Regions from separate parts of the Neobacillus sp. NPDC093182 genome, predicted to be linked through region 4. Evidence: predicted binding sites of a transcription regulator. Region 4 holds the regulator's gene; each other region holds the start of a gene.
What was found. The regulator Rex, encoded in region 4, represses fermentation and respiration genes when NADH is low (regulators of the CRP and FNR family bind a similar motif). The targets are predictions, from matches to a motif close to TTGTGAAATATTTCACAA.
Positions count from the first base shown of each region.

Region 1 (6,130 bases), on a different contig from region 4:
ATATAAGATGCCTTATACAGCTCAGGAAAAGATTTTACCTAAAGGGTTCGGTTTCATTCAGATTACGCATAACGACAAGTGTCTTGCTGAGATTTTTGAAGGACACCTTTATCAACAATACCTGCCTGGCCAATACCATTCCTTTAATGGAGAGCTATATAAAATTGATAAAGTCGATGTCGAGCATGGAATAGTGGAGGTCACCTTTGAACACATATTTGAGCAGAAATATTACCGTCCTATCACGGAATATAGAATAAGCAGATTGTCAGAAGAACGCAATTTTAAAAAGAAAACTATTTCATTTGAACAATTTGACGTCTCTATTGGAGCAAAGCAGGCCGATGTGAGGATTAATACAAGCGGCTATGCAGAATTCAGTCAAATGCTGAATTTGAAATCGATGAAGGTTCATTCTTATCATCAAGAAGAACAGATAAAAAGGCATTATGAGAACGGACATCTTTTATGCTTTGAGATTTGTTCCAAAGAGGGGAAATTTGAACATGCCGCTAAAATTGAATTCACTCTAGCGCTTTTACTCAATGAGTTGTTTCTATCCTTATTCCCGGATACCCACCATTTTGTAAAGGCATGTGCCCGTTTGGATGAATCATTCTTTGACCAGAGAGATTCCCAGTCGGAAAATTTACAATTGATTATTCCTTCCTTTCAAGTAGAGGATGACCCTGAGGAAGAAGGGAAGATCACGCTTTACATGATTGAAGATTCTCCTGTCCACCTGGGGATAGTAGAATCCATTCATCATAATTGGGAAAAAATCTTTGATATTTTAAATGACTATTTATTTTGGTTGTTAAATGAAAGTAATGGGAATAGTGACTATCTCTATTTTGGTTACGACCAGTATCCTGCGGAACTTGCCTTATGGGAAACGTTAGCTGTTTTAGAAAAGTTGTTAACGAGGAAAAAACTAAGGGAGGTTCGAACAGACTATCTTGGACATGTGGGAGATGAAGATATCATAAAAATCAGCACAAGTGAAACGCAATGTGTGTTCTGTGGTAATACCGTTTCTGCGGCACAAATCCATCAACTCAATGATGGCAGACAAAGGTGCTTTACTTGTAATGAATCGGCTATCGACCATGTGCTAGGAGTTGAGCCGCTTTATAGAGAAGTTCGTCAATTTTTTAAAAATGTATATTTAGTAAACTTACCTGAAGATATAGCATTATCTGTGTTAAGTGCAGCAGACATTCACAAGATGAACGGGTTGCCTTTTATACCAGAAGCAGGAAATTCTCGTTTAACCGGTAAGGCAAGTGTGGATGGTGATGGCAAACTCACGGTTTTAGTTGAAAACGGGTCACCACGAAATCATACACTTTCCACCTTAGCCCATGAACTAACGCATATTTGGCAATTTGAGAATTTACAAGTGGATCAGCTGCAAATCGATGAACTTGAGGGATTTGCCTCTTGGGTAGAAGTACACATGATGACCCAAATGGGAGAAGTTCCATACGCCAGCATGCTGAAAGAACAACTCGAAAACCGGCAAGACCCATATGGCCGGGGTTACCGGCTCATAGAAGAGAAATTATCGATCCTCCCATACAACGCCACTCCATTTGACTTGTATGTACCTGATGAGGTCGGGATGTGAACGTGTGAAATAGCTTAGTGTAAAAGACTTTACACTAAGCTATTTTTTTATTGGCAAAAAAATATTTTGGTAAGGCTGCCTTAAGTTCGAAGGTTCCAATATGAAATATTGTTCTAATGACCTCATTTCATGTAAAATAGGTAAATGAGACGTTAAGGAATTGTAAATAAACAAAGCATGGGGGACATAAAGTGCCGTATCAATTACAAAAAGGGTTTAAATTGTTTGCATTAAATTCAAATCAAAGTCTGGCAAAGGAAATGGCTGAGCATTTAGGCTGCGAGGTGGGAAAAAGTTCGGTCAATCAATTCAGTGATGGAGAAATTCAAGTGAACATTGAAGAAAGTGTGCGCGGATGCGACGTTTATATTGTTCAATCCACTTCACACCCGAATAATGACCATATCATGGAGCTGCTGATTGTGATTGATGCGTTGAAAAGAGCTTCAGCGAAAATGATCAATGTCGTTATTCCTTACTACAGCTATGCCCGTCAGGATCGAAAAGCTAGATCCCGCGAGCCGATTACTGCTAAATTAATTGCAAACCTACTAGAAAAATCTGGTGCTACCAGGATACTGACAATGGATTTTCATTCACCACAGGTACAGGGCTTTTTCGATATTCCAGTGGATCATTTAATTGGTATCCCAATTCTATCAGAGTATTATGAGAAAAAGGGACTTGAGGATGTGGTTGTGGTTGCACCACATAACGGTGCTGTTGGGAGAGCGAGAAAAATGGCCAAGTACTTAAATGCTCCGATTGCCCTCATTGATCGACGACGTCCTGAACCGAATGTTTCGGAGATTTTTGAAATCATTGGGAATGTTGAAGGGAAAAACGTCATAATTGTGGATGACTTAATTAATACAGCAACCACGCAGACATTAGCGGCCAATGCACTAGTAGAGAATGGAGCAAAGGCAGTCTATGCTTGCTGTACGCATGCTGTCCTCTCACAATCGGCTGTTCAAAAAATTGAATCATCACCGATTCAAGAATTAGTGATTACGAACACGATTGAGCAGACTGAAGAAAAGAGATTGAATAAAATTACCATGCTGTCTGTAGCCCCATTACTAGCAGAGGCTATTGACCGCATTCATAATGAAAGAGCAGTAAGTCCGTTGTTTGAATAAATAAAAATGGAAGAGCCGTGATGACCACGGCTCTTTTACTGTGAAAATTTTTATAATCCAATTTTTTTATCTAAAATTCCCGTTTTCTTAGCCCCTTCAATGACAGTGTATTCATTCTTTTTGTAAGCAAACCAATACGCCATTCCGATAAAGAGTGCTCCGCCAACGGCATTCCCTAAGAAAACCGGAATAAAGTTTCCTAGATAATCCATCCATGTGAGGTGTCCAGCAAATATGACTGCTGGAATGACAAACATATTGGCAACAACGTGTTGGAATCCAATCGCGACAAAAGCCATGGTTGGGAACCAAATCCCCGCGATTTTTCCCATCATATCTTCACTTCCATACGATAACCACACAGCTGCAGCGACAAGCCAGTTGCACCCGACTCCTGAGACAAAAGCTTGAAGAAAGGAAGCATCAACTTTATGTTCAGCAATATGTAAGGTACTTTCCAAATAGACGCCTGTTTCTGTTAATCCGACAATATGCCCAAAAAAGTAGGCTACGAATATAGCGCCTAAAAAGTTGCTTACCGTGATGAGCAGCCAATTTTTCAAAACTTGTTTTGTTTGTATTTTGTTTGCAAATTTTGCTAATGGAACCACCATCATATTTCCTGTGAGAAGTTCCCCGCCTGCGATTAATGTAAGGATGAGCCCAATCGGAAAGACAGAGGCACCTAAAATCGCACTAAGTCCAGATAAACCTTCGGATAAGGGAGCTGTAACGCGTATATATAATAGGAATCCTAATGAAATAAATGCACCTGCCTGGAAACCTAACAGCATCGTTGTTAATAATGGGTAACTTGTCTTTTTCATTCCATTTTTAATTGAAATGTCTAATATTTGATCGGGTTTGTATAATGACATAACAGTCTTTCCTTCTTTCTAACGGCATATATGTGAAGAACATCACATATTGATTCGTTTTTATTTTAACGCAATACAGCAAAAGAAGCTGTGAACATTTCATTAACTTTTTGTATATAGAAGAGACCTGTCCACACGTTTCTATCCCCGGTGCGTAAGCTAGTATAATAAGGGTTTCGAAAGGGGATGAAATGAGGTGCCGAGGCTCAAAATAGCTATCATTACTCCAGGCGTTTATCCGATTCCTGGTAGAAAATCCACTTCTGTTGAGTTAGTGGTACACAAAACATCCAATCTTCTTCAAAAAGATGTAGATGTGATTATATTTGGAAAGAAGACTAAAAACCAATCTTTCATTGAAAGACAAGGAAATTTAACGTATTATCGATATTACTTTAATTCTAAAACTTATATACAAAATGTAGTGAAACAGCTAAAGATAGATAATCCCGATATCATTCAAATTGAGAATCGGCCTAAATTTGTAAAATTCATTCGTCAGGCCATTCCCACTGCTAAAATTATCCTTACCCTTCATTCGGTAACTTTTATCTCCCCTCCATACATGCGGAAGCGTTACCTGAACAACTATTTAACTCAGCCAAATGTAATTGTTGTAAATAGCCAATTTTTAAAGAATTACGTAATTGAAAAATCCAATTTGGATGGAAAAAAAATAGTTGTTAATCATTTGGGTGTCAATACTGACCAATTTAAACCAAAATGGCAGCTAGACAGTACCTCATCATTAGAGATATTAAGAAAAAAACTAGGAGTATCCGATCATAGAATTCTACTATATGCAGGCAGATTGGTTAAAATAAAAGGCGTGCATCATATTTTAGAAGCTATGCCAGAGATCGTTAAGGCTGACCCCTCTATTCGGCTGATTATTGCTGGAAGCTCTTTTGGACATAGAGCATATTTTAACCATTTAAAAAAGCTAGCTGAAAGTGTAAAGGACCACGTTGTTTTTACTTCTTTTATCCCGAATAATAAGATTCACGAATTGTTTCAAATAGCAGATTTACTATTGGTTCCTTCCGCCCCAAATGAAGCTTTTGGACTTGTAAATCTAGAAGCCATGTCAACAGGTACCCCTGTCATCGCTACGAAATCTGGTGGTATACCTGAAATTATTGAACACGGAAAAACCGGATATTTAATAGATCCATCTAATATCCGAGAAGACTTGACTAAACACATCCTCTACTTACTATCAAATCCTGTAAAACTAAAGCGAATGGGCAAGAAATGTGTTTTGCGGGTAAGAAACAATTTTACCTGGCAGCATACGGTTGATAGACAGTTAAAGCTTTACCGACAAATGCAGGAAGAATGAATGAAAAAACAAAAGTCACAGGCATTGCTGTGGCTTTTTTTCTGACTTTTACAGTCACTTTTTTGGGTATATATATAATGGCTTCATACCAGTCTTATGAATGATAAATTAATCATTTATTTAGGGTTTTGTTATTTTAAGAAAAAATACTAAAATAGATAATAAGTCTGTTTGTATTTTAATAGGTTATAATCATTATTATTAGTATTGTGTGGAACATTGTATGGGGGAATGGTTTAATGGCTGCAGTGAAGTCGGTAAAAATTGATGGTGAAAATATACATATCTTTAATAGCGTGATCTATATCTTTGAATCCCAATCGGGGTATACGCTTGAATTAGATTTAATTGTCAGCGAAGTTACTGTAAGAAAATATAAACAAGAGCAAACACTAATTATTGAGATTGAGCTTGAGGACGGTAGAATCATAAATTCGATTATGCACCTAAAAACACTTCCTGGAGGATTACCACAGCTTAATCTATTTTGTGATTTAGGTGATATTGATGAATATGAAGATTTTGAAAGAGTCGATGAAAATAGTTCATGGTTTCCGAATGTAGAAGAGGGAATTACATTAGAAGAGATTAGAAAAGTTGAAATGCCGAATGAGAACATTAGCCTAAAATTAAATCTGCCTATCGATCAGGTTGAGTGGTTAAAAAAGCAAAAAAGAGCTAGTTTAAATGAAATGGTAAAAGAGTTTATATCTGAATATTGGAAAAAACTAGAATAAAAGATTAATAAAGGAGTTATCTTGTAAGAAGTGGAATAAATATATTATCGGATTATACTATTTTTATAATAAAGGGGTGGTACTCCATTGGCTGCAACTCCAAAACCGGCCTCAACCGTAGTATTGATGGACGAATTATCAAGGGTGTATTTAACAAAACGACCAGTGACCATGAAGTTTATGGGTGGATTTCACGTTTTCCCGGGAGGAGCCTTAGAAAGTCATGATCTATTGGTTGAAAATGACTATGTGAATAGTGATGAAGCACCACTTTCCATTTGTCTTTCCCATTATATTGCTGCGGCTAGAGAATTGTTTGAAGAAGTTGGGATACTGTTGGCTAATACGATAGATGGTTTACCGGTTCTATTGCCAAAGGAAAAAGAAATGAAATATCGAAA
Region 1 covers NZ_JBIVOI010000014.1:136,743-142,872, forward strand. Annotated here, with positions in the region: gene ACIQAA_RS23370 (hypothetical protein) at 1-1,630, shown strand, start outside; gene ACIQAA_RS23375 (ribose-phosphate diphosphokinase) at 1,822-2,772, shown strand; gene ACIQAA_RS23380 (formate/nitrite transporter family protein) at 2,823-3,650, opposite strand; gene ACIQAA_RS23385 (glycosyltransferase family 4 protein) at 3,847-4,992, shown strand; gene ACIQAA_RS23390 (hypothetical protein) at 5,232-5,729, shown strand; gene ACIQAA_RS23395 (NUDIX hydrolase) at 5,817-6,130, shown strand, end outside.
Region 1: the regulator Rex is predicted to act here: its motif matches at 3,681-3,698, upstream of ACIQAA_RS23380 (formate/nitrite transporter family protein).

Region 2 (6,130 bases), on a different contig from region 4:
ACCAACAAAGATGTTGCTGAAGAGATGTTTGATGTTTATCCAATTATGCAGCAACTTCATGAAATGCTATGGTATTTAAATGAAGCACTAACTATAGACGCTGCAAAATCAATCTATAAAGAATTATATTATAGTTTTGTAGAGACTGAAGAACTTACTTGTAAAAGTCCCGAATTTATATTGAAAATAGATGTGAATGAGCATAGAGCTAAGGTAAACAAGTTATTGATTCGTACTAGCGAATTGGTTCGAGCTCAAGTCACTAAAAAGCCAAAAGATACACGGCGGGGCATGGATTATTTAGGGGCAAAGTTGAAGGGAGCCGATTTAAAGGGTGCAAATCTAAGAGGTGCCTTACTAATTGCTGCAGACCTCAGAAATGCGGATCTTAGATGGTGTGATGTCATCGGTGCCGATTTTAGGGATACGGATATCAGAGGGACAAATCTTACTGGGAGTATCTTTCTTACTCAGGCACAAGTGAATGCCGCTAAAGGGAATAAACATACTAAATTACCAGGCACATTAGTGAGGCCAGCTCATTGGAGGCAAGAAGAATAATTCTTTGGAATATAGCTAATTAGGAAATATACTTGAATTTTTATTATAAGTAAGCCTAAAATATAAGAATGGAAAATTTACAACGATATTAATATGATAAAGTAGGGAAAACACATGATAGCAAAAACAGAAGAGGATATTCAAGCACTGAAAGAAATCGGTAAAATCTGTGCTGAAATTAGAGATGAATTGGTACAAAGAACGGTACCTGGAATAACTACAAAGGAACTAGATGATATAGCTGGACAACTTTTCGAAAAGGCCGGTGCAATTTCGGCACCAAAGGGTGAATATGACTTTCCTGGCTACACATGCATAAGCGTCAATGAGGAAGTTGCCCATGGTATTCCAGGGAAGAGAGTCATTAAAGAAGGTGACATCGTAAATATTGATGTATCTGGTTCAAAGAATGGCTACTTCGCAGATACAGGTATTTCTTTCGTAGTAGGTGAAGGCGAAGAAATATTAACAAAAATTTGTGATGTGGCTAAATTGGCTTTTGAAGCTGGTCTTAAGAAAGCAAAACCTGGTTCAAAGAAAAGTGGACTTGGAAAAGCCGTAATCCAAACTGCGCGACAGCACGGATTAACAGTTATCATGAATCTAACAGGACACGGAATCGGACGAAGAATTCATGAAGCTCCAGATCATATTTATAATTATCATGATACGTGGGATGACGAACTTTTAAAGGAAGGCATGGTAATTGCATTCGAGCCTTTCATCTCAACCAAAGAAGAGGAAGTTTTCCAGGTCGAAGGTGATGACTGGACCTATGTGACAGAAGAGAGTTTTGTTGCGCAGTACGAACATACCATCATCCTTACGAAAAAGGGACCAATCATTACAACATTATAAAATCAGTATAAAGTGCCAGCAGCCATTCGCTCCTGGCACTTTTTCATTATTAGGTTCATCTTTTCTAAGACATTTTCATAAAGTAATAAGTATTTCAAATTTGGAGGGATGAAAGTGTATTATGCAAGGTTGATAACCTATAAATTAGGAACCAATCAAAGACGAGTTGCGGAAAAGTTAACAAATGAATTGGATAAAATCTGTAGAAAAATGTATGGGTTTCGTGGTAGTGTCTATTTTTTCGATGATCCAACTGGAGAATATCGAGCATTGAACTATTGGGACACGAAGGAGGAAGCAGAGCAGGCAAATCAAGTTTTGTTTCCAAAGTTAGAAGAGGAGATTCTAAATTACACGACTGAGAAGCCTACTGTAAAAATAGTTGAAGTATTTGAAGCAACTGAAGATGATGAATTGTTGAAGTCTCATGTGAAATTATGGTGAAACGAAAAAAGCGGAGTCCCGAAGGATCCGCTTATTTTTATTCCTTTTTAAATTTTATTGTACTTCTTACCGTATTAATTGGACGTACGAGTCTTTCGATTTGATTGCGTTTTGATTCAAAGAATGGCGGTAATGATAGTTTTTCACCAAGGGTTTCATAAGGTTCGTCTCCCATAAATCCAGGACCATCTGTTGCAAATTCAAATAGGATTTGAGGCGCCACTCTAGAGTATAAAGAGCCGAAAAAGTAGCGATCCACAAAGCCAGATGTTTGGAATCCAAATCTCTGCATTTGCTGATCCCATTCATCTAGTACTGAACGATCTTCAACCCGGAATGCTGCATGGTGAACAGTACCAAATCCTTGCCGTGCCTGTGGCAGTACTGCATTGTATTCCACTACTACTTGTGCGCCGTTTCCTCCTTCACCTACTTCGAATAAGTGAAAGGCTCCTTCTTGAGCAATCTCTTTAAAAAGTAGTACCTTCTCCATCATTTCTTTAAAGTAATCAAAGTTAGCAATTCGTACAAAAATAGGACCTAATCCGGTAATCGCATATTCCAATGGAATCGGACCATTTTGCCAAGGTATGCCTGAGGCAACTCCTTTATTGTTTTCATCAGAAATCAATTGGTATTGTTGGTCGTCAAAATCTACAAACGAGATTGTTTTTTTGCCAAATTGTTCTTTAATTCCTGTATGGTTTACGTTCAAGCGGTCGAAACGCTCTACCCAATAATCTAATGCAGCGTCGCTAGGTACACGGAAGGAAGTTTTTGATATCTCATTTGTTCCATGCACACCTTTTGGAATTCCGGGGAAATCGAAGAATGTCATATCAGTCCCAGGACTACCAGTGTCGTCTGCGAAAAATAAGTGATACGTTTGAATATCATCTTGATTGACTGTTTTTTTAACGAGACGCATGCCTAATACATAAGTAAAAAATTCATAGTTCTTCTCGGCACTGCTTGTTATCGCTGTTACATGGTGTATCCCTTTTAAGTGGTTCAAGTTTATTCCTCCATTTAGTATGTCTTTGTTTATTTTTCCCTAGTAAAGTTCAATACACTCAACAGGACTAGGTGACAATTTATATCTCGAAACCATTTATCTCTAATTCGAGATAAATATAACATGGATAAAAACTGCTGTCAATTTCTCTTTCCAAATTTCGTTCTTAAAATTATCACATTTATAAAGTTTATTTCAGTACCAATGATGTTAATCACAAACAGACTTTTTAAAAGGTGTTATTTTATGTATGAGATTCATTATCAATTCCATATAAAAAGAGCAACTAGCGAAGGAGAATAACTATGAGTGAAATAATTAATAACCGTGAACAACAAACTACAACTAAAAATAAACGACAAGAGATATTAAAACAAATCTTTAAAGACCTGCATGACGGAAAAAATGTAAAAGAGGTGAAAGCTCATTTCAATGCGTTTATCGGAAACATTACCATCGATGAAATTTCACAGCTTCAGCATGATTTTGGTGATCTTTCAGTAGAAGAAATACATCGTTTACATGCAAAGCACACAGAAATTTTTAAAGGGTCTATTGTAGAAATTGAAAACACCTATAAGCCAGAGGAACAGCCAGGTCATCCGATACACACCTTTAAATTAGAGAATCAAGAACTAGATAAATTGGTAAATACTCAACTTAAAGTACATTTGGAGGAGTTTGAAAAGGAAGACAGTCATGAAAATATCCTTAAGCTTTTAGAAGATATCAACCTTCTGCTAGATATCGATAAACACTACAGCAGGAAAGAGAATTTAATTTTTCCTTACCTAGAAACCTACGGCATTTTTGGACCAACCACAAACATGTGGCGTATCAACGACTTTATCCGTGATGCCATTAAAGACGCAAGACAGAAATTAACTTCCTATAACGGTGACAAGCGGTCATTAATTGAAGTTATAAATTTTGTTATTCAAGAAGTTATCACTATGATCTATAGAGAAGAAAACATTCTTGTTCCAATGGCAATAAATAATTTTACAGAAGATGAATGGGTAAAAATATCACGTGAAAGTGATGAGATTGGTTACTGCTTGATTACACCTACCGAAGTATGGAAGCCTGAAAGACATGCAATAGAGGAAAAAGCTATCTCTGATGGATACATTAAAATGGAAACAGGGATATTATCATTAAAACAGCTAGAGCTGTTGTTAAATCATTTACCGGTAGACCTCACGTTCATCGATCAAGATGATGTTGTCCGTTACTTCTCTCATGGTAAAGAAAGAATCTTTGCTCGTACAAAAGCGGTAATTGGCCGCACTGTGCAAAATTGTCATCCGCCGAGAAGTGTTCATGTGGTGGAGGAATTGTTAGCTGACTTTAAAGCCGGCAGGAAGGATACAGAAAATTTCTGGATTAAGTTTCGTGATAAATATGTATATATTCGTTATTTTGCTGTTAGGGATGAGAATGGCAAATACATGGGTACACTTGAATTTACACAAAATATCGATCCAATCCAAGCGATTGTAGGAGAAAAAAGGATTATGTCATAATATCTGATATTTGATGGACCAAACGCCGATTTGCTTTAAATGATGTGTATTTTTATATATCCAAAATCAAATACTATAAAGGATATTCCTGTAATATCGCGTTTCAGAGTATCCCAATCCTAACTATTGAGGTGATTCATTGTGAGTACTCGAGATCATTTGGATCCACATTCTCAAAAGTTCTTCAATAATTGGACTCGGCCTAAGCGTGCTAGTTCTCAGGTAAATGGACACACAAAAATTTCACAACACAACATTATCGCGAGATCAAACGCAAAGGCACATAGGTGGTAAAGGATACATCTGAGTAAAAAGAAAGAAGACGAAATTAGTCTTCTTTCTTTTTTTGTAAAAATGTTTATTGAAATTAAATCAGCAAATAAAAGTTTTTTCAGATGGAATCGTGCCATAACATAGCCACTTTTAGGGATAATCGTACCCGTAAGAGGACAATTTTTAAAGAAAGGTAACGATTAAGGATTAATCATTCTCTAAAAGAACTATTTTAAGAAATGAATAGGTATGTACCCCTTTTCAATTCAACCGGTGATTCTCACTAAAATGCGACTTTCACTGTATCTGGTAATAAAAGTATATATCAGTAAAATATTTCAAGCATAAACACAAAATTTGGAATAATATTTAAGTGGGATTTTATGTATCCTCAAAAAAATACTAATTGGGAATAATCGTTAATACTCTATGAAAAAGCTTTGCAACAACAAGTAAGCGCTTTAATTTTTATAAAAAATAAAAAGTTCTGAAATATTGAAATAATATACTAGACTAACAATGAAAAAAGTACTACAATAACTTATGTTAATTAATTTAGCCTATAAACAAATCTCATGGGGGCAAGAAAGATACTAATCTACGATTCTTAGTATCTGAAAATTCAATCAAAGGGGGAAACACCATGAATAAGAAATTAGCTAGTGTGTTTATGGCTTCTACCATCTTTGCTGGAGTATTAGCAGGATGTGCAGGAGGAGCGAAAGAAAGTTCAGGAGGCGCCAATTCAGATACCATTAAATTGGGTGTGAACTTAGAGCTTTCAGGGAACGTTGCTTCATATGGCGAATCAATGTCAAAAGGAATTGAAATGGCTGTTGAAGAGATCAATAAAAATGGCGGCGTTGATGGTAAAAAGTTTGATGTTGTGAAAGTAGATAATAAATCAGAAGCAGCAGAGGCTACAAACGGTATTATTAAATTAACAAGCCAAGACAAGGTAACGGCTGTTATTGGAGCAGCAACAAGCGGTAATACAGTTGCTCAAGCGCAAATTGCAAATGACACGAAAACTGTGCTAATCGCACCAGGTGGAACAAGCCCAACTGTAACCGTAGATGAAAAAGGGAAAGTAAGACCATTCGTATTCCGTACTTCTTTTATTGATCCTTTCCAAGGTACAGTAGCTGCGAACTTTGCCTTAGATACATTAAAAATTAAAGATGCAGCGATTTTCGCTGACAACTCAAGTGACTATGCTAAAGGGTTATCCGACGCCTTCAAGGAAACTTTTGAAGCTGCAGGCGGTAAGATCGTTGCGGAAGAAGCTTATGTAGCAAAGGATACAGATTTCCGTGCAACATTAACTAGAATCAAGGCAAAAAATCCTTCATTCATCTTTATCCCAGGATATTATGAAGAAGTTGGCTTAATTGTTAAGCAAGCGCGTGAATTAGGTATCGATGTTCCTTTAGTGGGAGCAGATGGCTGGGAT
Region 2 covers NZ_JBIVOI010000008.1:258,866-264,995, reverse strand. Annotated here, with positions in the region: gene ACIQAA_RS16645 (pentapeptide repeat-containing protein) at 1-561, shown strand, start outside; gene map (type I methionyl aminopeptidase) at 676-1,419, shown strand; gene ACIQAA_RS16635 (hypothetical protein) at 1,534-1,863, shown strand; gene ACIQAA_RS16630 (ring-cleaving dioxygenase) at 1,901-2,878, opposite strand; gene ACIQAA_RS16625 (DUF438 domain-containing protein) at 3,184-4,404, shown strand; gene ACIQAA_RS16620 (YpzG family protein) at 4,546-4,698, shown strand; gene ACIQAA_RS16615 (ABC transporter substrate-binding protein) at 5,321-6,130, shown strand, end outside.
Region 2: the regulator Rex is predicted to act here: its motif matches at 3,042-3,059, upstream of ACIQAA_RS16625 (DUF438 domain-containing protein).

Region 3 (6,130 bases), on a different contig from region 4:
ACCATTTCTTCTAATAATCCTCGGAGGAATTCGACAATCTATCTAGAATTTAGACAGTAAATTCCAAAAAGAGGTGACAATAAGTGATTAAATTAGAACTAATTGTTCCGGTTCAGGCGGAACAATGTATAGCCTTGTTGAAAAGGATGCCAAAAGGGCACCCGGTAAGACCGATTGTAGAAAAAGATTTACGTGTTTGGCTGAAAGGGTATTATGGAGAACTGAATGTCGCTTACCACCTATCCTTTTTACCGGAAGATGAGTATTACATATTTCATGGTTTGCGATTGAAGGATAAAAAGGCGTTTCAAATGGATTTATTGCTGGTATCAGCCAAATTTGCCTTAATTATTGAAGTGAAGAATATATCGGGTAAATTAAAGTTTAAAAAGGGTTCGGACTTGATGACTAGAGAATTAAATAACCTGGAAGAAGGAATGGATAACCCAATTCAACAGGTCAAACGGCACCATCTCCAATTCAATAATTGGTTAAAGTATCATCAATTTAAGGGGATACCGGTGGAGCGCCTAGTAGTGATCAGTAAAACGTCTACGATTATAGAAACAACCCCAGATAACTTACATATCTTTCAAACATTGATTTATGCTGAATCATTGATGGATAAAATGAGGGAGTTAGAAACAAAATATACGAAGCCTCGAATAACCAAAAAAGTTCTATCCCAACTATCAGATACCCTCCTGAAAGAGCACCATATCTCCATTCCTGATGTCCTCCAAAAATATAACCTTTCCCAATCTGACATAAAGCCAGGTGTTCAGTGTCCAAATTGCAGATCATTTAAAATGAAGTACATATCAGCCAGTTGGCGGTGCGATGAATGTCATTTCACTTCGAAGAGGGCACATTTATCAGCTATTAAGGATTATTTCCTAATTTTAAATCCGACGATTACTAGGAAACAACTTGCTGAATTTCTTCAAATTGAACCGGTTAAAGCAAGACATTTGCTTTTCTCGTTAAAATTCCCCTCATCAGGCACAAAACGCGGTACCAAATACTATCTTCCAAAAAACTGCATACTTTGCCCCTTAAATGAAAACGATATGAAAAAAGGGGAATTTTTCACATGAAAAAATGGACACTTTTATTCGTACTTGTTTTCTCCCTCCAAACGACCACTTCTGCTCGTTCACTTGAGACACCTCCGATTCCAAAAGAACGGATTGCGATTGTGGTCCTAGATAAACCGCAATCCCCCCAGGATATTCAGCTGCTCATCAAACCTTTTAAAGACATCCATCTAAGGCATGTTTTTCAAGAAGCGATTTATGGCTTTTCTGTAGAAGGGAACCCTGAATCGATAGAAAAACTGGCGCAGCAAAACAGCAGGCAAATCATCAGCGTTTCTCCTGTAAACCAATATAAGGCACAGGCCGAGGAGAGTGTTAAAATTATCGGCGGTGAAGAGATTCGTGGACTCTTTGATAAAAATAACCGCCGCTTGACGGGTAAAGGTGTAACGGTAGGGGTCATCGATACCGGTGTGGATTACACCCATCCTGACCTCAGAAGAAATTTTGCCGGCGGACGTGACCTTGTCGATAACGACGCTGATCCAATGGAAACGAAAACATTAGGAAGAGCGACCGTTCACGGTACTCATGTTGCTGGAATTATTGCAGCAAACGGAAAATTAAAGGGAGTGGCGCCTGACGCGAAAATTCTTGCTTATCGTGCGCTTGGACCTGGCGGCGGGGGGACAACTGAGAATGTACTGGCAGCTATCGAGCAGGCAATCAAGGACAAAGTCGATATTATGAACCTCTCGCTAGGAAATGATATCAACGGTCCAGACCTGCCAATCAGCCTGGCATTGAACAGAGCGGTCGATAAGGGGATCGTTGCGATTGCGGCCTCGGGTAATTCTGGGCCGAATGTTTGGACGGTGGGTTCACCAGGAACGGCCTCAAAGGCGATATCGGTTGGCGCTTCCACCCCAACAATCGAGGTCCCTCACCTATTAATAGAAGGAATGCGGGAAAAATTACGGATTCAACCGCTCGAGGGGTCAGCTGGCTGGGGCCTTGACCGTTCCTATCCAATCGTAGATGGCGGTCTTGGTACAGCAGCAGATCTAAAAGATGTTACGGGAAAAATTGTTCTTATTAAAAGAGGAAAAATAACGTTTTCCGAGAAGGCAAAAAACGCGCGTGATGCCGGAGCGAAGGCTGTGATGATCTACAATAACTTAAGCGGCGGCTTTATGGGCAATCTAGAGTCACCGATTGATATACCGGTGGGTTCAATCACAAAGAAGGATGGGGAACTTTTAAAAAGTAAAACGAATTCATTAGTGAGAGTTGAGGTCAACAAAGAGAAGGATTTGCTTGCTGACTTTAGTTCGAGGGGACCTGTTACAGATACGTGGGAGGTAAAGCCAGATATTGTTGCACCTGGTGTGGCGATTAACTCAACCATTCCTGGCGGCTACCTATCGCTGCAGGGTACGAGTATGGCCGCGCCGCATGTGGCGGGTGCATGTGCACTGATTAAACAGGCGCATCCAGAGTGGACACCGGACCAAATTAAGGCTGCCTTAATGAATACAGCCAAGCCGTTAGTGAAAAATGGAAAACGATATCGGACGTATGAGCAGGGAGCTGGGAGAATTCAGGTGAATGAAGCAGTAAAAGCTACTTCACTTGTCAGTCCAAGTTCACTGCGATTCGGAAAGTTTGAAAGTGAAGGGGATATTCACAAGGCTTTTTTACATGTTGAGAACTTAAGTGATAAACCTGTACGCTATACGTTCGACATACCCAAGCAGGCAGACGGCCTGAAATGGAGTTTCCCGCTCGCCTTTACACTGCAGCCTGGAGAAACACGGGATGCAAAGCTTGAATTAGAAGTAAATCCTGTCGAACTGAAAGGAAAAATTCATGATGGTTATCTAACCATCCATGCTGGTTCCAATCCGATTCAAATTCCCTATATCTATGTTCTTGAAGAACCCAATTATCCGAGAGTAATGGGATTTGACTTTAAGGATGGAGACCAGCCGGGGACCTATCGATATGAGGTTTACCTGCCAGGCGGAGCCGAGGAGTTTGGGATAGCCCTTTTCAATCCGGATGATTTCCGATTTGTCGGCTTCTTAGACACCAATCAGAATGTTAAGAAGGGATTGGTCAGCAAGGCCATAACGGAAGATAACCTTCCTCCTGATGGAGTCTATCTTGCCAAGGTCTTCGCCAAAAAGGCTGGAAAGGAAGACTTTATAGAAACCATGCTCGTAATCGGAGAAGTGGTTCGATAGAACAAACTGGAGTGGGACATACTTACCCACTCTTTGTCAAATATGTTCACAAAATAGACACAATTACAACGCTAAAATACAGGGTAATTACACTACAATTATAGTGTTAACTAAAACTTCCAAATGGAAGAAATTACGCAGAATAGTTTGTGTATGAATTCACCTAAATCCATTGACATTGGAAAAAGGCTGAGGTATGCTAACAAAGGATGTAGAATGAGAGGGTTTTCATGTAATTCGACAGAATTCTCAGGAATTCTACGTATCTGCCTTTTGTACATAAACCTCGATTTTTGATGTATTCTCTTATGGCGAGGATGCGATAGTATGCGTAATGAAAACCGCAATCCATTTAAAGCTTATGCCCTAATGTCAGCTATTCTGGCATCCCTGGCTGGATCGATTCTAATCGGTATTTTTGCAGGCAGATGGCTCGATAAACAGTGGGGTACAGAGCCAATTTTCTTAATAATTGGACTGTTTATAGGTTTAGCGGCCGGTATTTACTCGATGCTCATTTCAATTCGCAAGTTCTATTCAGGAGATTAAACCAACCATGCCAGAATTTCAAACAATGTTTGCCCGACAGCGAAAGTGGATGTTTTTTTTATTGTCTTTTTATGTGCTTGGCTGGGGGTTCACTGCGCAGCAATCAATCTTTCTTGGATTGATTCTTGGGACAAGTTTGAGCCTCTTTAATTTGTGGCTGATGGCTCGAAAAATCGACAAATTTGGACAAGCGGCAGCTGAAGGAAGAACTGTTCGTTCACTTGGATCTTTTTCACGAATGGCAACCGGTGCTCTTGCGATTGTCATCACAATGAGATATCCCGAGCAATTTCATCTCATTAGTGTGGTTATAGGATTAATGACATCCTACATTGTCATTATGATAGATTTTTTTACGCAAAATTTATTTTTACATAAATAGCGGGGGAAGCGAGGTGAATACTGTTGCATCACGAAGCTCCAATAGTTACGTTTCTTGGGCTCCAATTTAATTTGGCAAACATTTTGATGATTACCATAGCAAGTGCAATTGTCTTTTTGTTAGCCGTTCTATCCACTCGTAGTCTGGCCATGAAACCAACCGGAATGCAAAACTTTATGGAATGGGTCATGGATTTTGTTAAAAACATTATTAACAGTACGATGGATTGGAAAGATGGCGGACGATTCCATATACTCGGAATTACCATCATTATGTATATTTTTGTTGCCAATATGCTTGGGCTTCCATTCTCAATCGTAGTAGACGGCGTTCTTTGGTGGAAATCACCAACAGCAGATCCGGCCGTTACGTTGACGTTAGCCACATTGATAGTGGGATTATCTCACTTCTACGGTGTCAAGATGAAAGGCGCAGGAGCATATGGAAGGGAATTCTTTAAACCATTCTGGTTTATGTTCCCAATTAAAATTATTGAAGAGTTTGCAAATACTCTGACTCTCGGTCTCCGTCTTTACGGAAACATTTATGCGGGGGAAATATTATTAAGCTTACTCGCAGCTGGTTTAGCAACCGGTGTGGGCGGAACACTTGCCGCTGCACTGCCAATGTTAGTATGGCAAGGATTCTCAATCTTTGTCGGTGCCATCCAATCATTTATTTTCTGTATGTTAACAATGGTGTACTTAGCTCACAAAGTGAGCAGCGACCATTAGCATAAAAACCGTTCTTTTCAATAAGAACAAAAAATAAGAATTCATTTTTTCATACATTAAAGGAGGAAATTTTCAAATGGGTCTTTTAGCAGCAGCAATCGCAATTGGTTTAGCAGCACTAGGTGCTGGTATCGGTAACGGTCTTATCGTATCAAAAACAGTAGAAGGTATCGCTCGTCAGCCACAAGCTCGTGGTATGCTTCAAACTACAATGTTCATCGGGGTTGCGTTAGTTGAGGCGATTCCTATCATCGCGGTTGTTATCGCGTTCATGGTTCAAGGTCAATAATCGAGCACTTCTTGTGTTCATATAAATGGCGAAGATCATTCGTGAGAACCTTCGCCATTCGTTTATGTTCAATACTGTGCATAAACGATTGATTTCGACAATTATTTCGACTGATATATAGGTTGTTTTAAGGAAAGACCTTGAAGGGAGTGAATCGCAGGTGTTAACAAATAGTTTTGTATTAGGAGCAGCAGCAGCCCATTCGGGTGTAAACTGGGGAGATATTATTTTCCAGCTTGTCATCTTTATCGTACTAATGGTGCTGTTGAAGAAATTTGCTTGGGGCCCTTTAATGGGCATTATGAAACAGCGTGAAGAGCATGTGGCTGGAGAAATTTCAGCGGCAGAACAAAGTCGCGCTGAAGCAAAGAAACTATTAGAAGAGCAGCGTTCTCTTTTAAAAGAAGCTCGTTCAGAAGCACAAGTTTTAATTGAAAATGCGAAAAAGCAAGGCGACATTCAGCGTGAAGAAATCATTGCTGTCGCTCGTACTGAAGCCGAACGCATGAAAGAATCTGCGAAGCTTGAAATTGAGCAGCAGAAAGAAAAAGCGGTTGCCGCTATTCGTGAACAAGTTGCTTCCTTGTCTGTATTAATTGCTTCTAAAGTAATTGAAAAAGAGTTAAATGCAGCAGATCAAGATAAACTGATTAACGAATATATTCAAGAGGCAGGAGAAAAGCGATGAGCAACTCCATGGTAGCAAAACGCTACGCGTTGGCTCTTTTTCAAATCGCAAAAGAACAGCAGCTTCTTGAAGTAGTAGAAGAAGAACTTCGTGTAGTAAAGGAAGTTATGGTATACAATACCGATTTAAAAGCAGTTTTAAAGTCTTTAAAACTTACACTTGATAAGAAAAAAGAGATTTTGAAAGCAGCTTTTTCAACGGTAAA
Region 3 covers NZ_JBIVOI010000004.1:138,490-144,619, reverse strand. Annotated here, with positions in the region: gene ACIQAA_RS09785 (nuclease-related domain-containing protein) at 84-1,097, shown strand; gene ACIQAA_RS09780 (S8 family serine peptidase) at 1,094-3,283, shown strand; gene ACIQAA_RS09775 (AtpZ/AtpI family protein) at 3,611-3,832, shown strand; gene ACIQAA_RS09770 (ATP synthase subunit I) at 3,840-4,214, shown strand; gene atpB (F0F1 ATP synthase subunit A) at 4,238-4,948, shown strand; gene atpE (F0F1 ATP synthase subunit C) at 5,025-5,237, shown strand; gene ACIQAA_RS09755 (F0F1 ATP synthase subunit B) at 5,398-5,925, shown strand; gene ACIQAA_RS09750 (F0F1 ATP synthase subunit delta) at 5,922-6,130, shown strand, end outside.
Region 3: the regulator Rex is predicted to act here: its motif matches at 3,431-3,448, upstream of ACIQAA_RS09775 (AtpZ/AtpI family protein).

Region 4 (6,130 bases):
GTTAGTATTTCACTCTCACCTTACTAACAAATCATTTTATATCTAGTGTTTGAGGGGCAGATTACATCATGCCGCCCATTCCACCCATACCGCTCATATCAGGCATGCCGCCTTGACCTGCTGGTTCTGGCTTGTCAGCAACAACTGCTTCAGTTGTTAAGAACATAGCCGCAACAGATGCAGCGTTTTGAAGTGCAGAACGAGTTACTTTAGTTGGGTCAACGATACCAGCTTCGATCATGTTTACCCACTCACCGCTAGCAGCGTTGAAGCCTGTTCCAACTTCTTCGCGCTTTAAGCGGTCAACAATTACAGATCCTTCAAGACCAGCGTTGTGAGCGATTGTACGTACTGGCTCTTCGATCGCACGTAATACGATATTTACACCAGTTTGTACGTCGCCTTCTGCTTGGATTTCTGCAATCTTGTTGTATACGTTAAGAAGGGCAACACCACCACCGGATACGATACCTTCTTCAACCGCAGCACGAGTTGCGTTTAAAGCGTCTTCGATACGAAGTTTGCGCTCTTTTAATTCTGTTTCGGTCGCAGCACCAACTTTGATTACTGCTACACCGCCAGCTAATTTAGCTAAGCGCTCTTGTAATTTTTCACGGTCAAATTCAGAAGTAGTTTCTTCTAATTGAACACGGATTTGGTTAACTCGAGATTGGATCTCTTCAGTTGCACCAGCACCCTCAACGATTGTTGTATTTTCTTTTGTTACAACAACCTTAGAAGCGCGTCCTAAAGATGTGATTGTAGTAGTTTTCAATTCACGGCCAAGCTCTTCAGTGATTACTTCACCGCCAGTTAATGCAGCGATATCTTCAAGCATTGCCTTACGACGGTCACCAAAGCCAGGAGCTTTAACAGCAACTGCATTGAATGTTCCGCGAAGTTTGTTCAATACTAAAGTAGAAAGTGCTTCTCCTTCGATATCTTCAGCGATTAACAATAATGGTTTGCCTTGTTGTACTACTTGCTCAAGGACAGGAAGGATTTCCTGAATGCTTGAGATTTTTTTGTCTGTGATTAAGATATATGGATTTTCTAAAACAGCTTCCATTTTATCTGTGTTTGTTACCATGTAAGCAGATGTATATCCGCGGTCAAATTGCATACCTTCAACAACGTCTAATTCAGTTGTGAAGCCTTTAGATTCTTCGATTGTGATAACGCCGTCGTTACCAACGCGCTCCATCGCTTCTGCAATTAATTGACCTACTTCTTTATCATCTGAAGAAATAGCAGCAACTTGTGCGATAGACTCTTTGCCTTCGATAGGCTTAGAAATCGCTTTTAAGCCCTCAACTGCTACAGTAACTGCCTTTTCAATCCCTTTACGGATACCCATTGGGTTAGCACCAGCTGTAACGTTCTTTAATCCTTCACGAATCATAGCTTGAGCAAGAACAGTTGCAGTTGTTGTTCCGTCCCCAGCAACATCGTTTGTTTTGCTAGCTACTTCAGCAACAAGCTTAGCACCCATGTTTTCAAAAGCGTCTTCTAATTCGATTTCCTTCGCGATTGTTACACCATCATTTGTAATAAGCGGTGAACCGAATTTCTTCTCAAGAACCACGTTACGTCCTTTTGGTCCAAGAGTTACTTTTACTGTATCTGCCAATGCGTCTACACCACGAAGCATTGCGCGGCGTGCATCTTCACTAAACTTAATTTCTTTAGCCATGTTCAAAAAACCTCCTCGTATTTTTTAAACTCAATATTGTTTTAAAAAATCCTTATTGTCCAACTACAGCAAGGATATCGTTTTCGCGTAAAATTAAATATTCGTTTCCTTCAAACTTCACTTCTGTACCAGAGTATTTTGAGAAGATAATACGATCGCCTACAGAAACTTCAAGAGCAACACGTTCGCCGCTTTCAAGCACTCGGCCTGTACCTACGGCAACAACTTTTCCTTCTTGAGGCTTTTCCTTAGCTGAGTCTGGTAACACGATACCGCTTGCAGTTTTTTCTTCTGATTCGACAAGCTCAATGACAATACGATCACCTAGTGGTCTTAACAAATCAAACAACCTCCTCAAATAGATATGTAATTCTGACTTATTAGCACTCTCTTAACTTGAGTGCTAACACAATTCTTATAATAATAAATGGAAAAAAATTTTGCAAGTATGAAGCAGCAATTTTTTATTATTTTTTGCAACCTTACAAGTATGTGATTTACACGTGGGAATATACATAGTTTTTCCGATAACCTTAAAAATTGAAACAACCTTGCTTTTATTAGTACAATGAAGAATAGGGTAAAATATTTTCATTAGCTGCTTAAAGGAGATTTATTAATTTGAAAAGGGAATATTGGATTATTTTAATTGTCTATATAGCCATGCAGTTATCAAGCCTAGTGGGAATTCCAGGACTGATGTTCCTATTTGGCTACTTAGGAATAAATCAAGGGCTCGTTGTCCCCTATTGGTTAATTTTCAGCTTCACCCTTGCTCTGGTTATTATTCTTTTCTTATTACGAAGAGAAATAAAGAAACCAGGGTTGAATGAAAGAGGCAGTTCCTTTGGCTTTGCTGCCATCTGGGCTGTATTTGGTGTCTTCCTAGCCTTATTTGCCCAAGCTCTCGCTGCGAATATTGAACGGCTGATCGGGGTTGAAATGGGCTCAGAAAACACACAGCAAATTCTCAACATCATTGAATCCTTTCCACTTGCCATCTTAGTCAGTTCAGTAATTGGCCCAATATTAGAGGAAATTGTTTTTCGAAAAATTATTTTCGGCACTCTCCATAAACGGTTTAACTTTTTCTTCTCAGCGTTAATCAGCTCGGTTATTTTCGCCTTAGCCCATATGGAACCGCATCATGTGCTTCTCTATTCTGCAATGGGCTTCACTTTTGCATTTCTCTATGTAAAAACAAAACATATCCTTGTACCGATTTTTGCCCATGTTGCGATGAATACATTAGTTGTCGTCATACAGTCCGTTTATAAAGATGACATTGATAAAATTATTCGTGAGGCAGAAGGTATTCAAAACTTTATCGGAGGCTTTCTATGAGACGATCACCCTTGTTTTCCGGAATCATTTATATTGTACTTGGCTGCTTATTTACTTATTTTGCAGTTGAAGATGTCACCCAAAACGGATGGGGGTTCTTCAGTTACCTGCTCGTTTTACTTGCCACCTTTGACTTCGGATCTGGTTTAAGAATGATTTTCTTTTACAATAGATATAAAGACAAAATAAAAAAGTAGGATCATTAAAAAGCCTTTTCACTTTACTTGTGAAAAGGTCTTTTTTGTTTTTATTCTTCTATTTCCTCTGTAGGGTAGTGCTTCAGGAAGTAAATAAGTGATTGTAATTCAACAGCCAAGTCGATATGATGAACGCGAATAGATGAAGGAACATTTAACCTTGCAGGCGTGAAATTCAATATCGCCTTAATATTAGATTGTACGAGTCGATCCGTAATCAGCTGAGCCACTGGTGCAGGTACGGTCAGGATGGCAACATGGATTTCATCATTGCTTAAAACCTTCTCGAGCTCATCCATATGAAACACAGGCACATCTCGGATCGTTGTTCCCATTTTGTTCGGATCAACATCAAAAGCACATTCAATTTTTGTATTATTATTTTTTAAAAAGTTATAGTTTAGAAAGGCGGTTCCAAGATTTCCTACACCAATTAACGCTACTTTTGTTAATTCATCTTGATCTAGTGTTTTCCGAAAGAACGTTAATAGGTAGTTGACATTGTAGCCATATCCCTTTTTCCCTAAGGCACCAAAATAAGAAAAATCCCGGCGAATCGTTGCCGAATCCACCTTCACTGCCTCACTTAATTCCGCAGACGAAACCCTCTGTTTACCGGAAGAATGCAGATTCTTTAAAAATCGATAATATAAGGGCAGCCGTTTTGCTGTCGCTTGTGGTATTTTCATTGTTTCATTACTCATATTCTCCCACCCCTCATAAATAGTTGTTCATTTATCTAACTTGTTCTGTTCGGTGGAAATCCCCATTTTTCCCGCCGGTTTTTTCAACCAGATAGGTTTTTCCAATGACCATACCTTTATCCACTGCTTTACACATATCATAAACAGTTAAAGCACAAGTGGACGCAGCTGTTAACGCTTCCATTTCAACACCTGTATTTCCTTTTGTTTTGACAGAAGCTGCAATATTTAATGTAAAAGCCGTATCATGTTCTTTTTCCCAGGAGAAGGATATATTTACCCCCGTCAAAGGTATAGGATGGCACATCGGGATTAAGTCCCAGGTTTTCTTTGCCCCCATCACGGCAGCAACTTGTGCTACTGCAAGAACATCGCCCTTTTTCATTTCATTATTTGTTATTTTTTCATATATTTCTTTACTAACCGTAATGCTGGAATGAGCAAGTGCCGTACGAGCACTTTCTGGCTTATCACTAACGTCCACCATTTTCGCTCTTCCTTCTTCGTTAAAATGAGTAAATTCAGACATAAACAATATCCTCCCACAAAATCATACTATATTTTTAACAATTTGTCTGTGAAACTTTGAACGAATGATGAAAAATTTACATTTCTTTCTTTCGAGATATTTTCTTATTTTCTCCAACACTAAGACACTTTATTGCCTGCATTGTTGGAATAAGGTACACTTATTTTAGTAATAGAGGTGAAAAGCAATGATATTATTACAAGTTAATCAACTAGCAAAATACTATGGTGCAGACCTAATTTTATCGAATATAAAACTAGAATTACAAACTCGGGACCGTGTTGCACTTGTCGGGCGAAACGGTGCAGGGAAATCGACATTATTAAAAATTATTGCTGGGCATTTGTCACATGATGGCGGAGAAATCATTAAGCCAAAGGGAGTAAGCATTGGTTATTTAGCCCAGAATACAGGACTAGAGTCGAATTTGTCGATCTGGGATGAAATGCTGACAGTTTTCGACGAACTGAGAAGTATGGAAGCAGCAATTCGACACCTCGAGGTTCAAATGTCAGATCCTGCTGCTATTGAGGACACTAGCAGATACGAGAGAATCCTAAATGAGTACGATCAGCTGCAAGTGAAATTTAAAGAGCAGGGCGGTTATCAGTATGAAGCAGATATTCGCTCCATCCTGCACGGATTGAATTTCCACGATAGTGCGGTCATGATCTCTTCCTTAAGCGGCGGACAGAAAACGCGCCTTGCCTTGGGGAAACTACTTTTAACCAAGCCAGATATTTTAATCCTGGACGAGCCTACCAACCATCTTGATATTGATACTTTATCTTGGCTCGAACAGTATTTACAAGGCTATGATGGGGCGATCTTAATTGTGTCCCATGACCGTTATTTTCTAGATAAAGTCGTAACGCAGGTTTATGAAGTTTCACGTAAGCAAATTCAAAAATTCATTGGAAACTATAGTGCATATCTAGACCAAAAAGCTGCCAATTATGAACGCGATTTAAAGCTATATGAGAAGCAGCAGCAGGAGGTTGCTAATCTTCAAGATTTTATCCAGCGCAACCTAGCCCGTGCGTCTACGACGAAACGAGCTCAGAGCCGGCGTAAAAAACTTGAGAAAATGGATTTGATGGACCGTCCATTAGGGGATGAGAAATCTGCCACCTTCTCCTTTGAAATTGAGAAACAAACCGGAAATGATGTACTGACAGTGGACTCCTTAGCAGTTGGTTATGATGGACAAAATGTATCTGAGAATATTTCGTTGCGGGCATATCGAGGTGAAAGCATTGCCTTAGTTGGTCCAAACGGAATTGGAAAGTCTACTCTTTTAAAAACCATCATCAAAAAACTGCCTGCACTAGCTGGCACTATTCAATATGGTGCAAATCTAGCAATTGGGTATTATGACCAGGAACAGGCAGAGTTGACCTCGAATAAGCGCGTTCTTAATGAACTTTGGGATGATTGGCCTTTAAAAAGTGAAAAAGAAATACGGACCGTCTTAGGTAACTTCCTGTTTTCAGGAGACGATGTATTAAAAATCGTTTCAACATTAAGCGGCGGTGAAAAAGCAAGATTGGCACTGGCCAAATTAATGCTGGAGAAGGCAAATGTTTTAATATTGGACGAGCCTACGAACCATCTAGATCTCGACAGTAAAGAGGTACTTGAAAATGCACTAGTCGACTACCCT
Region 4 covers NZ_JBIVOI010000021.1:112,628-118,757, forward strand. Annotated here, with positions in the region: gene groL (chaperonin GroEL) at 62-1,693, opposite strand; gene groES (co-chaperone GroES) at 1,746-2,033, opposite strand; gene ACIQAA_RS28515 (CPBP family intramembrane glutamic endopeptidase) at 2,315-3,037, shown strand; gene ACIQAA_RS28520 (YdiK family protein) at 3,034-3,234, shown strand; gene ACIQAA_RS28525 (redox-sensing transcriptional repressor Rex) at 3,285-3,938, opposite strand; gene moaC (cyclic pyranopterin monophosphate synthase MoaC) at 3,970-4,467, opposite strand; gene ACIQAA_RS28535 (ABC-F family ATP-binding cassette domain-containing protein) at 4,655-6,130, shown strand, end outside.